DNA from 2 places in the Nesterenkonia sp. CL21 genome. Region 1 is predicted to be linked to the other one. Evidence: riboswitches for the same ligand, from Rfam matches in the RefSeq annotation. Region 1 holds a riboswitch; the other holds the start of a gene.
The links. A riboswitch is a leader RNA that binds a small molecule or an ion and turns the genes downstream of it on or off. The one in region 1 is predicted to bind S-adenosylmethionine.
Positions count from the first base shown of each region.

Region 1 (7,671 bases):
GCGCAGATACTCGGGGCGGTGGGCCACCTGCAGCGGCAGCAGCTCCCGCAGCGCCGGCTCGTCCACCTGGATGATCCGGGTGCCGGCGGCCTGCAGATCCTCCACCTCGTCCCGCAGGGCCAGTGCGATCTGGTCGGCCGTGGCGGCCAGCGGCTGGTCGTCGCGCACGAAGGACCAGGCCAGGATCGTCACCGGGCCGGTCAGCATGCCCTTGACGGGCCGGCGGGTCAGCGAGGCGGCGTAGCGGGTCCACTCCACGGTGATCGGGGCGGGACGGTGCACATCGCCGAAGAGGATCGGCGGGCGCAGGCAGCGGGAGCCGTAGGACTGCACCCAGCCGTGGGTGGTGGTGATGAAGCCCTCCAGGTTCTCCGCGAAGTACTGGACCATGTCATTGCGCTCCGCCTCGCCGTGCACCAGCACATCCAGACCCAGGTCCTCCTGGCGGCGGATGCAGTCGGCGATCTGCCCGCGGATGGCCTCCTCGTACCCCTGCTGGTCCAGGGCCCCTCGCCGGTGGGCGGCGCGCACCCGACGGATCTCGGAGGTCTGTGGGAAGGAACCGATCGTGGTGGTCGGCAGCGGCGGCAGGTCCAGAGCCGCCTCCTGAGCGGCCCGGCGGTGCTCGGCGGCGGCCCGGCGGCGGTCCTCCGGCAGCACCTCGTCCAGACGACGGCGCACCGCCTCCACCCGCACCTGCGGGTGCCGTTCACGCAGCCTGCGGCGGGAGGCGTCATCCGCGCGCAGCCCCTCCAGGGCGTCCGGACCTGCAGTGAGATGACCGGCCAGCGCCAGCACCTCGCCGACCTTCTGGTCCGCGAAGGCGAGCCAGCCGGCCACCTGCGGGTCCAGCTGCGTCTCGCGGGCTGCGTCATGGGGGACGTGCAGCAGCGACGTGGAGCTGCTGACCGTCACCGGGCCCTCGTGGCGCTCCCGCAGCTGGTCCAGCAGCCCGGCCGCCCGGGCCACATCGGTACGCCACACGTTCAGCCCGCCGACGATGCCGGCGGCCACGGTCCGTCCGGCAAGCGGCGCCAGGCCCTCCTTCGCCGGCAGCGCGCCGCGCTCCAGGTCGAGGCCGACCGCCTCGACGCCGGCTGCGCCGAGGGCGGCCAGCGCGTCGTCGCCGGCGGTGCCGTAGCTCACCGGGACGAACAGCGCCGGACGCGCTGTGAGCCCGGCGAACGCGGTGTAGGCGGTGCGCAGGCCGGTGACGATCTGCTCCCGCGGGACGTCCCATCCGTCGGAGGCCAGTGCGGGCTCCTCCAGTTGCACCCAGGCGGCACCGGCGTCATGGAGGGCGCCGAGCAGGGCGGAGTAGGCGGCCACCAGCTCATCGAGCCGGTCGAACCGAGACTCCTGGGCGAGGGCGCCGTCGGTGCCGCCGGTGGGGCTCTCGGCGGAGCTGACGGCCTTGGCCAGCAGCAGGAAGCTCACCGGGCCCAGCAGGGTGGGGCGGGGGAGGGCCGCGCCGGCCGTCTCGGCGGCCAGGTCGCGGAAGGCACGGAAGCGCTCGACGACGGCGTCCGTCTGAGCGGAGAAGCCGACGTCGGGCTCGATCTCCGGCACGTAGTAGTGATAGTTGGTGTCGAACCACTTGGTCAGCTCCAGCGGCTCCACCGTGGAGGTGCCGCGGGCCAACGCAGAGACCAGGGCCAGGCCCTCGCCGGTGTCCGGGGAGGTGGCGGAGAAGCCCGCCTCACGGAAGCGCCGCGGCACCAGGCCGAGCAGCACGGAGGCGTCCAGGACCTGATCGATCACGGCGCCGTCGGCCGGGATCGCCGAGTCCGACTCCAGGCCCAGGCCTGCCAGACGGCCCAGGGTGCGGGCGCGGTGAGCGTGGATGGCCTCGCGCAGCGCAGCGACGTCGCCGCCGCGCCAGTGTGCCTCCAGCGCCTTCTTGATCGCCCGATTGGGTCCGATGCGCGGGTAGCCGAGCACGGTCGCCGGCAGGGCGGGAACCTGAGCGGGCGGCTGGTCCTCGGGGCGGGCAGGGGTGGTGGTCATGATGTCTCCTCTGTCAGATGTGTCAGATGTGTCTGGGGTCAGATGCAGGTGATGGACGGATCGCATGGGGTGCCCGGACTGTTCGTCCCGGGTGACGCGGCAGGGCGCACCAGGACAGCCGACCGCGATGCGGTCCGCAGGAATGAAGGGGCCCTGTGCGGCAGGGAGCGGTGCGCTCCGGGGTCAGGACAGCTCGGGCAGGACCCGCTGCTGACGTGCGGCGTCTCGGATCCTCAGGTGATCGAGGATCGCCAGGGCGGCCGGGTGCTGGTTGAAGGTGAACAGGTGGAGGCCGGGACATCCGAGCTCCAGCACCGCGTCGATCAGGTTCAGAGTGGCGGCCACCCCGCGGCGTCGTCGTTCGGCCGGGTCGGCGACGTCGAGGTAGTCGAGCAGGTGCTGCGGCACCGGAACTCCCGAGATCTCCTCCAGGCGTCGCAGCCGCTTGGGGCTGGTCAGCGGGGCCAGTCCGGCGACGACCGGCAGGTGGATGCCCTGGGATCGGGCGTCGTCCACCAGGCGGGCGTAGTCCTCGGGGTCGTAGAAGACCTGGGTGATGGCGTAGTCGGCGCCGGCCTCCTGCTTCTCCCACAGTGCGCACAGGTCCGCCTCGTGGTCCCGGTCCGTGCCGGAGGGCGGATAGGCGGCCACTGAGATGGACACCGGGCGGGCGCCGGGCCCCTCGGGCGGGTCGAGGCGCTCCTGCTCCACCTCCCGGACCAGACGCACCACCTCGGCGGCGCGGTTCAGGCCTGCAGGCTGGTGGATCCACTCCCGGGCACCGCCCGGTGGGTCCCCGCGCAGGGCGAGCACGTCCCGCACGCCGAGGTCCAGCAGCTGCTCCACCGAGCGGCGCACCTGGGCGCCGGTGCTGCCTGCGCCGATGAGATGCGCCATCACGGGGGCGGGAGTGCTCCGGAGCAGGTGCCGGATCACCTCCAGATTCGCTCCCTCGGGCTGGTTGTGGCCGTGGGTGACGGAGAAGTAGTCCGGGCCCGCCTCGGCCAGCAGTTCGATGCTGCGCCAGGGGTCACGGCCGTCGCGGGCAGGCCGCGGCGGGAAGACCTCGAAGGAGATCAGCGAGCGTCGTCGGGTGCGCTGCACCAGATACGAGGTGTGCGGCGCGTGGTCGTCAGATTCCAGGGCGTGCTGAGACAGAGTGCCGGCGGACGGCACGGATGGTGTCATGGAGGGTCCTCCGTGTGGGGCGTTCATCATCGTTCATGAGGCGCCACAGGGAGGCTTCCCCTGCGCCGTGCTTGCCGCTGAAGATAAATCCACCTCGGTGAATATGAGCTTCGCGGCCGGATCGTCATCTGGGGCACCCCGTCACGCGGGAAAGGGTTGCCGACCGGCCAAGCCAGAGCCTGTGTGACCGGTTCTCGTGATCCTTGTGTGGTCTTGACGTTAGCACGGGCCCGTGGTTCGGGGAAGACCCTCGACAAGGGATGACGTTATGTGAACATATTGAGGTGCCTCCTGCACAAACTGGCAGCCAGCGGAGCTCGACGGCCCTGTGGGGGTCCTCGGAGGCCTCCGGGCTCCCTGTCATGGCCTCCGGATACGCTGGTCCCCATGGTCGACCGGTATCTGAAGAATGCGATGCGCCGCAATGCCCGCAAGGCGGTGCGACGCTCCCTGCGCACGGCTTCCCGCGGAGGTTCGGGCGGAGTGTCTGGGGGAGTCTCCGGGGGAGTGTCCGGTGGAGTGTCTGGTGGTGGAGCGGCGGGACGCCGGCGCCGCCGAGGCGGCAGTCAGGGCCTGCTGTGGTGGTTGCTCGGGCTCGTGCTGGTGGTCCTCCTCGGTGCGCTGATCAGCTGGATCCAGAGCCCGGGAGAAGGTGCCGCGCCGTCGCCGTCGGAGGACGGCGAGGTCGCCACCCTCGTGCGCGTGGTCGACGGCGATACGCTCGTCGTGGAGCTGGACGGACAGGAGGAACGGGTGCGGCTGCTGAACATCGACACCCCGGAGTCGGTGCATCCCCATCAGCCGGTGGAATGCCTGGGGCCGGAGTCCTCGGCGCATATGGAGTCACTGGTCGCCCCGGGGGATCCCCTCGTCCTTGAGTTCGACCACGAGCGCACGGACCGCTATGACCGCCTGCTCGCCGGCGTCTGGGCCGATGACGTCCTGCTGAACGTCCAGATGGCCCGGGACGGATTCGGGGTTCCCGTGCACTACCCGCCCAACGACCGGTTCCTCAGTTCCGTGGAGGATGCCTGGTCCCAGGCGGAGGATGACGGCGTCGGGCTCTTCGCCGATGATCTCGACTGCGAACCGGCCCTGCCCTGACGCCCTCGGGGCGGGGCCCGAAATAGGATGGGGGCATGAGCAGCTCCCCGACGCCGGCGACCCGGCGGCAGAAGATCGCCGTCGCAACCAGCACCATCGGCGTCCTGGGAGGGATCACGGTCGGCAGCTGGCTGATGATCGACGGCACCATCGACATTGCGATCGTCGGCGGCGGCTCCATCCCCGCCGGGGAGGACTGTCCCAGCCGCATCCTGTCGCCGGTGGTCCCCGAGAGGGTGCCGGTTCAGGTCCTCAATGCCACCAATGAGCCGGGACTCGCCGGCGACGTCGCCGAGGATCTCACGGATCGCGACTTCCGGGTGGAGGCGGTGGACAACGACTATTTCGCCGACACCGGCTTCGAGGCCATCATCCGTGCCGGTGAGCGAGGGCTGCGGCAGGCCTACACGGTGCAGCACCACATCCCCGGAGCCCTGGTGGACGTCGACGACCGCGACGACTTCACCGTGGACGTGGTCCTGGGCTCCGAGTTCGCCGGCCTGCAGGATGTCGAGGAGATCGAGATGGAGCCCGGCCGGCTGGACTGCGCGGGCTCTGGACGCTGACTCCGCCTGTCGACCGCCGGAGACGACGATGGGCCGCCCCGAGTGACTCGGGGCGGCCCATAGTGTGGTCGCGCTCAGGCGGCGTGGGGGAGGCTCAGGCCTCGGCGGCCTCGGCGCCCTTCCAGCGGCGCGCGCGGATGAACGAGCGCACCCCGGTGATGATGTAGACGATCAGCAGGACGAAGGTGATGGAGCTGACGACGACGGCGGCGGGCCGCTCGGCCTCGCCGGCGAACAGCGCGCCCAGCTGCATCACGTTCATGGAGGTGCCGAAGACGCCGAGCAGCGCCACCACCAGGGCGATGTGGATGCCGACCTTCGCGTTCTTCAGGCCGATGAGGCCGCTGATGAGCAGCACGACACCGAGGATCGCGGGGATCAGCGCGGTCCAGCTGGCGAAGGACGTGGCGATGTAGGCGATGACGCCGAGCAGGATCAGAATCCCGCCCAGGCCGATGGTGATGCGGGGCATGGTGCTCCTTGGGGTCGAGGGGAACGGCTTCTTCTACAGAGTGTAGTAGAACTGAGGGGTCGGCGAGGAGGGGTGATGTGCCGGCTCCCGCCTCTCCGCCTGTCAGCGGACCTTCGTCCAGGTGCCGCAGGACTCCGAGCTGACCACCAGCTGCTCCTGGTCGCCGAGGGTGATCTGCAGCGGTTCACCGAACTCCGGGGCATCGCGGGGGATGAATCCGGAGTCCAGGATGTGGCCGTCCCCGCGCAGGTCCCGGAAGATGTCCCACCAGCAGAGCATCGTGTCCTCGTCCCAGTCCAGTTCATAGGTCCCGGGCTCCACGTGTTCACCGACGACGTGCATGCCGGTGCCGAACTGGGTCTCGGGCCTCTCCGGGACGGTGTCCTCCAGGGGCAGCCAGTCGCCGCAGTCCACCGAGTCGACCACCTCACCGTCCTCCAGGACGGCGATTCCGCGGTCATCGGCCCCCGTGCGCCGCACGGTGGTCTCACTGGCGTCGGCGTAGATCACGTAGAAGCACGTCGCATCCGTCGGGCCCGAGCCGGGGTCCTGGCGGTAGGCGCCGGGCGCGATGTCCTCCCCGACCACGAGCCCCTCGCCGTCCGAGAAGGCCTCGCCCCCGGCGGGGAGGAGGTCCTCATGGGCCGTCTTCTCCGGCCGTGCCTCCGCGCCGAGCAGGCCGACGGCCCGGCCCTCCCGGCTCGCACCCTGGTCGTCGGCTTCCTGGGGTGGTGTTCCCCGGTGGGGGTTGGCGGTCAGGATCAGTCCCCCGACCAGGAGGACCAGCAGCAGGCTCAGCCCCCCGATGACGGCAAGGCCCCAGCGGTACTCCTCGAGGAACCCGCGACTCGAGGACGTTTCCGCAGCCCCGACCCCGAGCTCGGCGTCGGACTCGAGCTCGGCGTCGGCGTCGGCGTCGGGAGCGGGCGACGCTGCGGCGTCAGGGCATGCAGGAGATGCGGCGGAGTCTGGGGATGCAGGAGAGTCGGCGGACTCGGGCGCATCAGACGGCATGGGCTCGTCCGGACGCGCTGTGCTCATCGATCGGTGGTCTCCATCCGCTGGGATGCGTGGTGTCGCGGACCCCATTCAACACCAGAGACGTGGCCCTCGCAGTCCGCCACGCACGCGCGTCAGCAGGTGAGACGGACCGCGGCGCTGACCTGTGTCATCGAGGCTCCAGGCGGACCGCGCCGTCGAGCCGGATGACCTCGCCGTTGAGCATGGGGTTCTCGATGATCTGCCGCACCAGCAGGGCATAGTCGGCCGGCCGGCCCAGTCGCGCCGGATGCGGCGTCTTCGAGGCCAGAGACTCGCGGGCGGCCTCGGGGAGCCCGGCCATCATCGGCGTCTCGAACAGGCCCGGGGCGATGGTCACGCTGCGGATCTGTGAGGAGGCGAGCTCGCGGGCGACCGGCAGCGTCATCGAGGCCACGGCGCCCTTCGATGCCGCGTAGGCGACCTGTCCGATCTGTCCCTCGAAGGCGGCCACGGAGGCGGTGCTGATGAGGACGCCCCGGTCCTCGCCGTCGAGCTCGTTCTCGCGCATCGCCGCCGCGGCCTGGGCCATCATGTTCACCGTCCCGCCCACATTGATGGACAGCACCTTCATGAATCCCTCCAGGGGAAGCGGTCCTCCGCGGCCCACCAGTCTGCCCGGGGTGGCGACGCCGGCGCAGTTGACCACCACGCGCAGCGGCCCGAGCTCCTGCGCCTCGGCCACGGCACGCAGGGCCGTCTCGGGGTCGGTGACGTCCCCGGGGCAGAAACGGGCGCGATGCCCGAGGCGTGCCACCGCCTCGGTGCGTGTGACGCCGTCGGGGCCGGTCTCGCCGTCGTCGGGAAGGTCCACCACGACGACACCGGCTCCGGCGTCGTGCAGCATCTGGGCCGTCTCGCGTCCGAGCCCGGAGGCCCCGCCCGTGACGATCGCGCTGGCCTGGGTCAGATCCATGGAAGAGTCCTCTCGCCGTCAGGTGTGGTCTGTGCCACCAGACTACGGCGGAGCGGGGGCAGGGCCCAGAGGGGCGCCGTACGGTCGATCTTCGCGTCGCTGAAGCGCGTTTGCTTCGGCTTCCGCCACCATCCCCGGTGATCCGGCGTGAGTTCCCGCACTTCTTGCAGGAATGCGAAGAACTGCAGATCTTTTCTCAGATTCCTGTGGTCAGGGGGTTCAAGAGGGCCGAAAACTGGAGATGTACCAACCACTCGGTACCAACCACTGGTCGACGATCCATTGGTCACCGATTCGAAGGAGAACACTGTGACTGCCACCGTCAACGCAAGCACTGACATCCGCGGAGACTTCGAGGAGCGCGTCGAGCGCATCCAGCA
Region 1 is NZ_JAUTWR010000006.1:58,562-66,232, reverse strand. It holds gene metE (5-methyltetrahydropteroyltriglutamate--homocysteine S-methyltransferase) at 1-2,007, opposite strand, end outside; gene Q7C18_RS10425 (methylenetetrahydrofolate reductase) at 2,191-3,195, opposite strand; SAM riboswitch class IV at 3,258-3,397, opposite strand; gene Q7C18_RS10420 (thermonuclease family protein) at 3,583-4,299, shown strand; gene Q7C18_RS10415 (LytR C-terminal domain-containing protein) at 4,335-4,865, shown strand; gene Q7C18_RS10410 (hypothetical protein) at 4,960-5,337, opposite strand; gene Q7C18_RS10405 (hypothetical protein) at 5,440-6,378, opposite strand; gene Q7C18_RS10400 (SDR family NAD(P)-dependent oxidoreductase) at 6,506-7,291, opposite strand; gene aceA (isocitrate lyase) at 7,631-7,671, shown strand, end outside.

Region 2 (7,671 bases), on a different contig from region 1:
CCGAGGAACTTCGTCACCGAGTGGGTGACGATGTCTGCGCCGTGCTCGATGGGGCGCAGCAGGTAGGGGGTGGTCAGCGTGGAGTCCACCACCAGCGGGATGCCGTGCTCGTGGGCCACCCCGGCCAGTCCGGGCAGATCCACGACGTCGCTGCTGGGGTTGGTCACGACCTCGGTGAAGATCAGCTTGGTGTTCTCCTGCAGCGCGGCCTTGAAGTCCTCCGCTTCGTCCGAGTCCACGAAGGTGGTCTCGATCCCGAAGCGGCGCAGGGAGACGTCCAGCTGGGTGATGGTGCCCCCGTAGAGCTTCGAGGAGGCCACGATGTGGTCCCCCTGGCCGCACAGGGCCGCGAAGACGAGGAACTCCGCGCTCATGCCGGAGGCCGTGGCCACGGCTCCGATGCCGCCCTCCAGCGAGGCGAGGCGCTCCTCCAGCGCGGCCACCGTGGGGTTGCCGATGCGCGAGTAGATGTTGCCGAACTTCTGCAGCGCGAAGAGGTTCGCGGCGTCGTCGGTGTCCTTGAACACGAAGGACGTGGACTGGTGGATCGGCACCGCGCGGGTGCCGTAGACGGCATCCGGCACGGCCCCGGCATGCAGGGCTCTGGTGCGGAATCCGAACTGTCGATCACTCATGGATGCTCCTGAGTCGGTGGCGGGGGTCTGGGTGGTGGTCTGTGCGGTCTGGGTGGTGGTCTGCACGGGCCGGGTGGTCTCGGCGCGCGGCGGGCTCAGCCGACGCGTTCTCGGCAGATCTGAGCGATCTGCGGCACGCAGTGTTCGTTCTGCAGGCTCGTGGTGTCGCCGAGGGTGTCGTCCTCGTGCAGCTGGGTGAGCAGCCGGCGCATGATCTTCCCGGAACGGGTCTTGGGCACCTCCGGCACCGGGATGACGGTGCGCGGCTTGGCCACCGGGCCGATCACGGAGCCGACGTGGGACCGCAGCTCGGCCAGCAGCCGCGCCTCCGCCTCGCTGTCGCCGGCCGTGAGCGCCCCGTTCAGCCGCTCGCGGGCCGCGGCGGTCAGCACGGTGAACGCGACGGCGGCGTGCCCGGTGGTGGCGTCCGGCACGGGACACACCCCGGCCTCCACCACGTCCGGGTGGGAGACCAGCGCCGACTCGATCTCGATGGTGGAGAGCCGGTGCCCGGAGATGTTGATGACGTCGTCGATCCGCCCCAGGATCCACAGGTCGCCGTCGGCGTCGCGTTTGGCGCCGTCCCCGGCCAGGAACCAGCCCTGGTCCGCGTACTTCTGCCAATAGGAGGTGTAGTACCGCTCCGGGTCGCCCCAGACGGTGCGGGCCATGGAGGGCCCGGTGTGGGTGAGCACGATGCTGCCCTGCGCCTCGGCCGGGACCGGTGCGCCGGCGTCGTCGACGACGTCCACCGCCACTCCCGGCATGGCGCGGGTGGCGCAGCCGGGCTTCAGGCCGGTGTCCTCCGGGCGCGGGGTCAGCACGGTGGAGCCGGATTCGGACTGCCACCAGGTGTCCACCATGGGGATCGCCGGGGCGCCGTGGTCGTCGCGGGTGTCCCGGCCGAGCTGGCTGCGCAGCCAGGTCCAGGCCTCCGGGTTGACCGCCTCGCCCACGGTGCCCAGCAGGCGCAGGGAGGAGAGGTCGTAGTGGTCAGGGACGCCGTCGGGGAACCAGCCCATCAGGGACCGCACCAGGGTGGGGGCCGTGTAGTAGGTGGTCACGCCGTGGCGCTGGATGATCTCGAAGTGTCGCCCGGGATGCGGGGTGTTCGGCGTGCCCTCGTAGATCACCTGCGTGGCGCCGGCGGCGAGCGGCCCATAGATTTCATAGGTGTGGGCGGTGACCCAGGCCAGGTCCGCGGTGCACCAGTGGACGTCCTGCGTTCGGCGGGATGGATCCGGGTGGGCGAAGAGCCGCAGATAGGTGAACAGCGCCCCGGTGAGATACCCGCCGGTGGTGTGCACCAGCCCCTTGGGCTTGCCGGTGGTGCCGGAGGTGTACATGATGAACAGGTCCTGCTCGGCGTCGAAGGCTTCCGCGATGTGCTCGGTCGAGGCGGACTCCACGACGTCATGCCACCAGACGTCTCGGCCCAGACCGTCCCCGGCGAGGTCCTCGGCGGTCCAGGGGATCTCCGAGCCGGTGCGGCGGATGACCAGCACATGGCGCAGGCTGCCGCCCTCGGCCACGGAGAGGCCCTCCACGGCGGCGTCGGCGTTCTCCTTCACCGGCACAGCCTGCCCTCGGCGGAACTGGCCGTCGGTGGTGACCAGCAGCGCCGCCCCGGTGTCCTCCACGCGGAAGCGCAGCGCCTCGGCGGAGAATCCGCCGAAGACCAGCGAGTGCACCGCCCCGATGCGGGCGCAGGCCAGGGTGATCGCCACCGTCTCCACCAGCACCGGCAGGTAGATCACCACCCGGTCCCCACGGCCCACCCCCAGGGCGGTCAGGGCGTTGGCTGCCTGATTGACCTTGTCCTGCAGCTGCGCGTAGGTGACGTCCTGCCGGTCCCCGGGCTCGCCTTCGAAATGGAGGGCGACGACGTCACCGCGCCCGGCGGCCACATGGCGGTCCACGCAGTTGACTCCGGCGTTGAGCGTGCCGCCGTCGAACCAGCGGATGTCCGGGCCGCGGCGGGTGCGCGGGTCCGGATCTGTCCACCGGTGGGTGGTGTGCCAGGGGGTCTCCCAGTCCAGCAGGGACGCCGCCTGGTCCCAGAAGGCCAGGCGCTCCTGTTCGGTGACCGGGTCCGCCCAGGAGTGGACGTCCGCGGTCAGCGGGTGCTGCAGAGTCGCCCGATCGATGTCTGACGCCGGCGTCACGCCCATGTCTTCAGCGCCTTCCTCTCCACGACGCCCAGCAGCGCGTCGGTGATCTTGCCCAGGATCGCCAGCAGGATGATGGCCAGCAACAGACGGTCGGTGCGCCCGTTGTTCTGGGAGTCGGTCAGCAGGAAGCCCAGCCCCATGGAGGAGGCGATCAGCTCCGCGGCCACCAGGAACAGCCAGGCCTGGGCGAGCGCGAGGCGCAGCCCGGAGAACACGCTGGGCACCACGGCGGGCAGCTGCACGGTGACCAGCAGGCGCAGCCCGTGGTACCCGAACGCGCGGCCGGCCTCCACCAGCTGTGGATCCACGTGCCGCAGCGCGGAGTGCACGGCGGTGAAGACGGGGAAGAACGCACCGATGGCGATGAGCGTGACCTTGGAGTCCTCATAGATGCCCATCCACAGGATGAGCAGCGGCACCCACGCCAGGGACGGCACGGCCCGGAAGGCCCCGATGGTGGGGTGCAGCAGGGAGTCGGCGATCTTCGACAGGCCCAGCACCGAGCCCAGCGCCAGGCCCAGGCCCGCGCCCACGGCGAAGCCCAGCAGCACCCGCTGCACGGAGATGGCGATGTGCTGGTAGAGCTCCCCGCGCTCGAACAGCTCCACCCCGGCGGCCAGCACCGACTGCGGAGTCGGCAGCTGCACCGGGGAGAAGACGCCGGCCGCGGTGACGCCGTACCAGAGGGCCAGCAGGACCAGCGGCACGATCGCTCCGATGAGGACCCGACCGCCGGGGATGCGACGGACCCGAGCAGGCACTCCAGCGTCCGGACTGTCCGGGCCGGGCACCGGCCGGGGTGCGGCTGAGTCACGGTCGCCCAGCACCCGTGCCGGCTCCGCGCTCTGGTGGCGGCCCTCCTCGTCCCGGGTCCGAGCGCCGTCAGGCAGCGTCTGGCTCATCACTGATCATCCTCGTCGTCCTCGACGATCGTGGCCTCGTCCTCAGAGCCCTCGGCGTCGGTGGCCTGCCGGTTCTCCGCGAACTCCGGGTGGAACAGCGTCTCGAGCGCCTCGTCGATGCTGTCCTGGCTGGAGACGTCGCCGGTGTCGAGGAAGATCGGACCGACCTCCTGCAGCACCTCACGCTGGGCGGCGCCGGGGACCGGGTCGACGTCGAAGTTCGACCGCTCCCGGATCACCGTCTCGGCGACCTCCAGGTCGATGTTGCTGTGCTCGGCCAGGATCTCGGCCGTCTCCTCGGGGTTCTCCTGAGCCCATTCGCGGGCCTGCTCATAGACGTCCACGACGGTCTGGGCGACGTCGGGGTGGTCCTCGATGAACGACTCGGTCGCGTTGATCACGCTGTAGGTGTTGAAGTCCACGTTCCGGTAGAACAGCGTCTCGCCGTCGGCCTCGGCTCCCGCCATGATCGGGTCCAGTCCGGCCCAGGCGTCGACGTCGCCGTTGGCCAGCGCGCTGCGGCCGTCCGCGTGCTGCAGGTTCTGCACCTCCACATCGCCCACCTCCAGGCCGGCCTCGTGCAGGGACTGCACCAGGAAGAAGTACGGGTCGGTGCCCAGCGTGGCGGCCACGGAGACGCCCTCGAGGTCGCCGACGTCGGTGATCCCCGAGTCCGGCGAGGTGACCAGGGCGGCCCACTCCGGCTGGTTCTCGATGAGGATGATCTGCTGCGGGGCGCCGTTGGCGCGCGCCAGCAGGGCGGCGGAGCCGGCCGTGGACCCGACGTCGATGGCCTCGGCACGCAGCTTCTCATTGGCGTCGTTGGAGCCGTGGGACTGGATCCATTCCACCTCGGTGCCGGCCTCGGAGAGCTCCTCTTCGAGCCAGCCGTGCTCCATGATCACCAGGCTGAGCGGGTTGTAGGTGGCGAAGTCGAGGGTGAGCGTGTCCAGTTCGCCCTCGGCGGTGCCGCCGGATCCCTCGCCCTCCACGCATCCGGTCGCCAGCAGAGCGACGGCCGCGCCGGCGATCGTCGCGGAGGCGGCGCGTCGGAACCGCGGCCGCGGGAAGCGGGCAGGGGAGAAGGAGGTGTCGGTCTGACTGGGCATGTCGTGAAGGGACCTTTCGTGCGTGGGTGGGAGCCGCCCCGGTCGAGCTCGGGCTCCGCCCGGCCGCGCCGAGCGGAGGCCGGGAGCGCCCGGGCCGCGCGGCCTGTCAGTCCTGAGCTGTCAGTCCTGAGCTGTCAGTCCTGAACTGTCAGACCTGAGCGGAACGTGCGGTCCGGCCGGGGCGGGTGGGCTAGTGCGCGTCGACGCCGAGGCCGGCCAGGAGCTCGCCGCGCAGGGCGGCCAGCTCGGCGGAGGCACGGTCACGCGGCCGGCTGCCCGGAACGGTGAGCAGTCGGGAGACGGTGGCGCCCTCGCGGGCGGGGTCCACCGGGTCGGAGCCGAGCAGCAGGATTCGGTCGGCCAGCTGCAGGGCCTCGTCGACGTCGTGGGTCACCAGCAGCACCGTGGTGCCGGTCTGCGCATGGACGTCCAGGAGGAGGTCCTGCATCTTCAGCCGGGTCAGGGCGTCCAGGGCGCCGAAGGGCTCGTCCAGCAGGAGCACGCCGGGGCGGCGGGCCAAGGCCCGGGCCAGCGAGGCGCGCTGCGCCATGCCGCCGGAGATCTCCCGGGGGCGAAGCTGGGCGCGCTCGGCCAGGCCGACCAGTTCGAGCAGCTCATCCACTCGCCGACGGCCCTCCGCCGCGGACACGTGCCGCGGCAGCCCGAGGGAGACGTTGCGGTGCACCGAGCGCCAGGGCAGCAGCCGAGGCTCCTGGAAGCCGACGGCGGTCCGTTCGTCATAGGTGCGCACCGGGGTGCCGTCGATGATGACCTCACCGGAGCATCCGGCGTCGAGACCGCCGACGGCGCGCAGCAGCGTGGACTTCCCGCAGCCGGAGGCGCCCAGGATGGCGACCACCTCGCCGGGGGAGATGTGCAGGTCGACGTCGTGCAGGACGGTGCGTCCGTCGAAGGCGCGCCCCACACCGCGCAGCTGCACGTCCATCGAATGCGTGGCGGCCCCTGCGGGGGCGGGACGGTCCAGCAGAGCGACGCCGCCGGAATGCTCGGAGAGGTGCTGGTCAGACTCGTGCGTCACGAGTGCGGGTGCAGACGAACCCATAGGAAATTCACTCCCATCGATCCTGGCGGTAGCACCTTTTCTGATGCGACGGGCACAGAGAGGCCGATCGACGCATCCGAAGGTTGCTGCGGCGTCACAGAGCCAGATCTCTCAGCCGCTCGGGATGGTGTACGTGCTCAACCCTACGCGGATCAGCGTGGGCCGGGCAAAGGTGATGTCACAGTGTGAGACATGTGGGGTGGCGTGGGCCCGACGACGGTGCCCCCGGATGCAGGGGGATGCCCTCAGGCTTCGGGAGACAGCGGGCCGAGGCTCTTGAACTCGCTCTGGTGGAACACCAGCGCCTCGGCGGAGTCCTCGACCGCCAGGTCCAGCAGCTCGAGCACGACGATGTCATGGTCGCCGGCCCGGACCTGGTCGTAGATGCGGGTGGTGAAGGTGACGGGCGCACCCTCCAGGGTGATCGACCCACCTGTGCCGATGCTTGTCCTCAGGCCGGTGAATCGGCTCTCCCGGTCCTTGGAGGCGATCTTCCGGCACAGCTCCGACTGGCCGTGCCCGATCAGTGACACTCCCAGCTCGGTGTCCGCCCCGGCCAGCTTCGGCCAGGTGGTGGAGCTGTGCTGCACCGCCACCGTGGCCAGCGGTGGCTCGAGCGAGACGCCGATGGTGAAGGTGGAGGCCACGAGCCCTTCCGGGCGGCCGTCCACCTCGGCGGCGACGACCACCACCCCCTGCGGGAAGTGGCCGAAGGTCCGGCGCAGCTCCAGCGGATCGACGTCGGCCAGCCGGGTGGCGGCGCGGCCCACGGCGGGGCGGGCTCCGGTGTCAGCGGGCGCGTGCGGCACGGTCTCCTCCACGGTGGTCGTGGGGCGCTCGGCGGCGGCCAGTGCGGTGCTCATGGCGGATCAACTCCCATCGGTCCTGGCGGTAGCACCTTTTCTGAAGGACCCGCCGGAGGGGGCGGATCGCATCCGAAGGTTGCTGCGGCGTCGACGAGCCAGATCTCTCGGCCGCTCGGGATGGTCTGTGTGTCCAGCGTACGGCCGCAGAGAGATGTGATCAAAGAACCGTTCGCAGGATGAGACGCGGCGACATATTCCGTCCAGCGGGCGCGCAGGATGCGTCCAGAGTGTGGCTCCCTCAGTCCGAGGGGGCTGTACATTCTTACGCCTCGTGACATGAACTCAATCCGCTGACTTGACGATTGTTCATCTGCTGCGCGTATGGTTGACCCCAACGAACCCATCCAGAGCGACTGAGAGATCTGGCTCGACGACGTCGCAGCAACCACCCGGAGCAGCCGTGCCCAGTGCGGCCCGGGGAACGGTGCTAACGCCAGAGACGATGGAGAATGCCCGATGATCTCACTGCGCCATGTGTCCACGTCCTTCCCCGCTGCCCGGGGCAAGGAGCCCATCCACGCCGTCGATGACGTCTCCTTGGAGATCCCCCGCGGGAGCATCCAGGGGATCATCGGCTTCTCCGGCGCCGGGAAGTCCACGCTGCTGCGCAACATCAACCTGCTTGAGCGCCCCACCTCGGGTGAGGTGCATGTGGGCGGGGTGGAGCTGACCGCCCTCGACGACGAGGCTCTGCGTCGCGCCCGGCACCAGATCGGCATGATCTTCCAGGGGTTCAACCTGGTGAACAATCTGACCGTCGCCCAGAACGTGGAGCTGTCCCTGAAGTTCGCCGGCGAGAAGGACCGTCGCGTCCGCCGGCGTCGCGCCGCCGAGGCGCTGGAGATCGTGGACATCACCGACAAGGCCAAGGTGTACCCGGCCCAGCTCTCCGGCGGGCAGAAGCAGCGGGTGGCCATCGCTCGCG
Region 2 is NZ_JAUTWR010000005.1:25,350-33,020, forward strand. It holds gene Q7C18_RS09270 (O-acetylhomoserine aminocarboxypropyltransferase/cysteine synthase family protein) at 1-635, opposite strand, end outside; gene acs (acetate--CoA ligase) at 731-2,806, opposite strand; gene Q7C18_RS09280 (ABC transporter permease) at 2,797-3,708, opposite strand; gene Q7C18_RS09285 (aliphatic sulfonate ABC transporter substrate-binding protein) at 3,708-4,817, opposite strand; gene Q7C18_RS09290 (ABC transporter ATP-binding protein) at 5,008-5,763, opposite strand; SAM riboswitch class I at 5,891-6,011, opposite strand; gene Q7C18_RS09295 (flavin reductase family protein) at 6,126-6,743, opposite strand; SAM riboswitch class I at 6,754-6,870, opposite strand; SAM riboswitch class I at 7,084-7,195, shown strand; gene Q7C18_RS09300 (ATP-binding cassette domain-containing protein) at 7,203-7,671, shown strand, end outside.
Region 2: linked by a shared signal. The riboswitch ahead of Q7C18_RS09290 (ABC transporter ATP-binding protein) and the one ahead of Q7C18_RS10425 (methylenetetrahydrofolate reductase) in region 1 are both predicted to bind S-adenosylmethionine.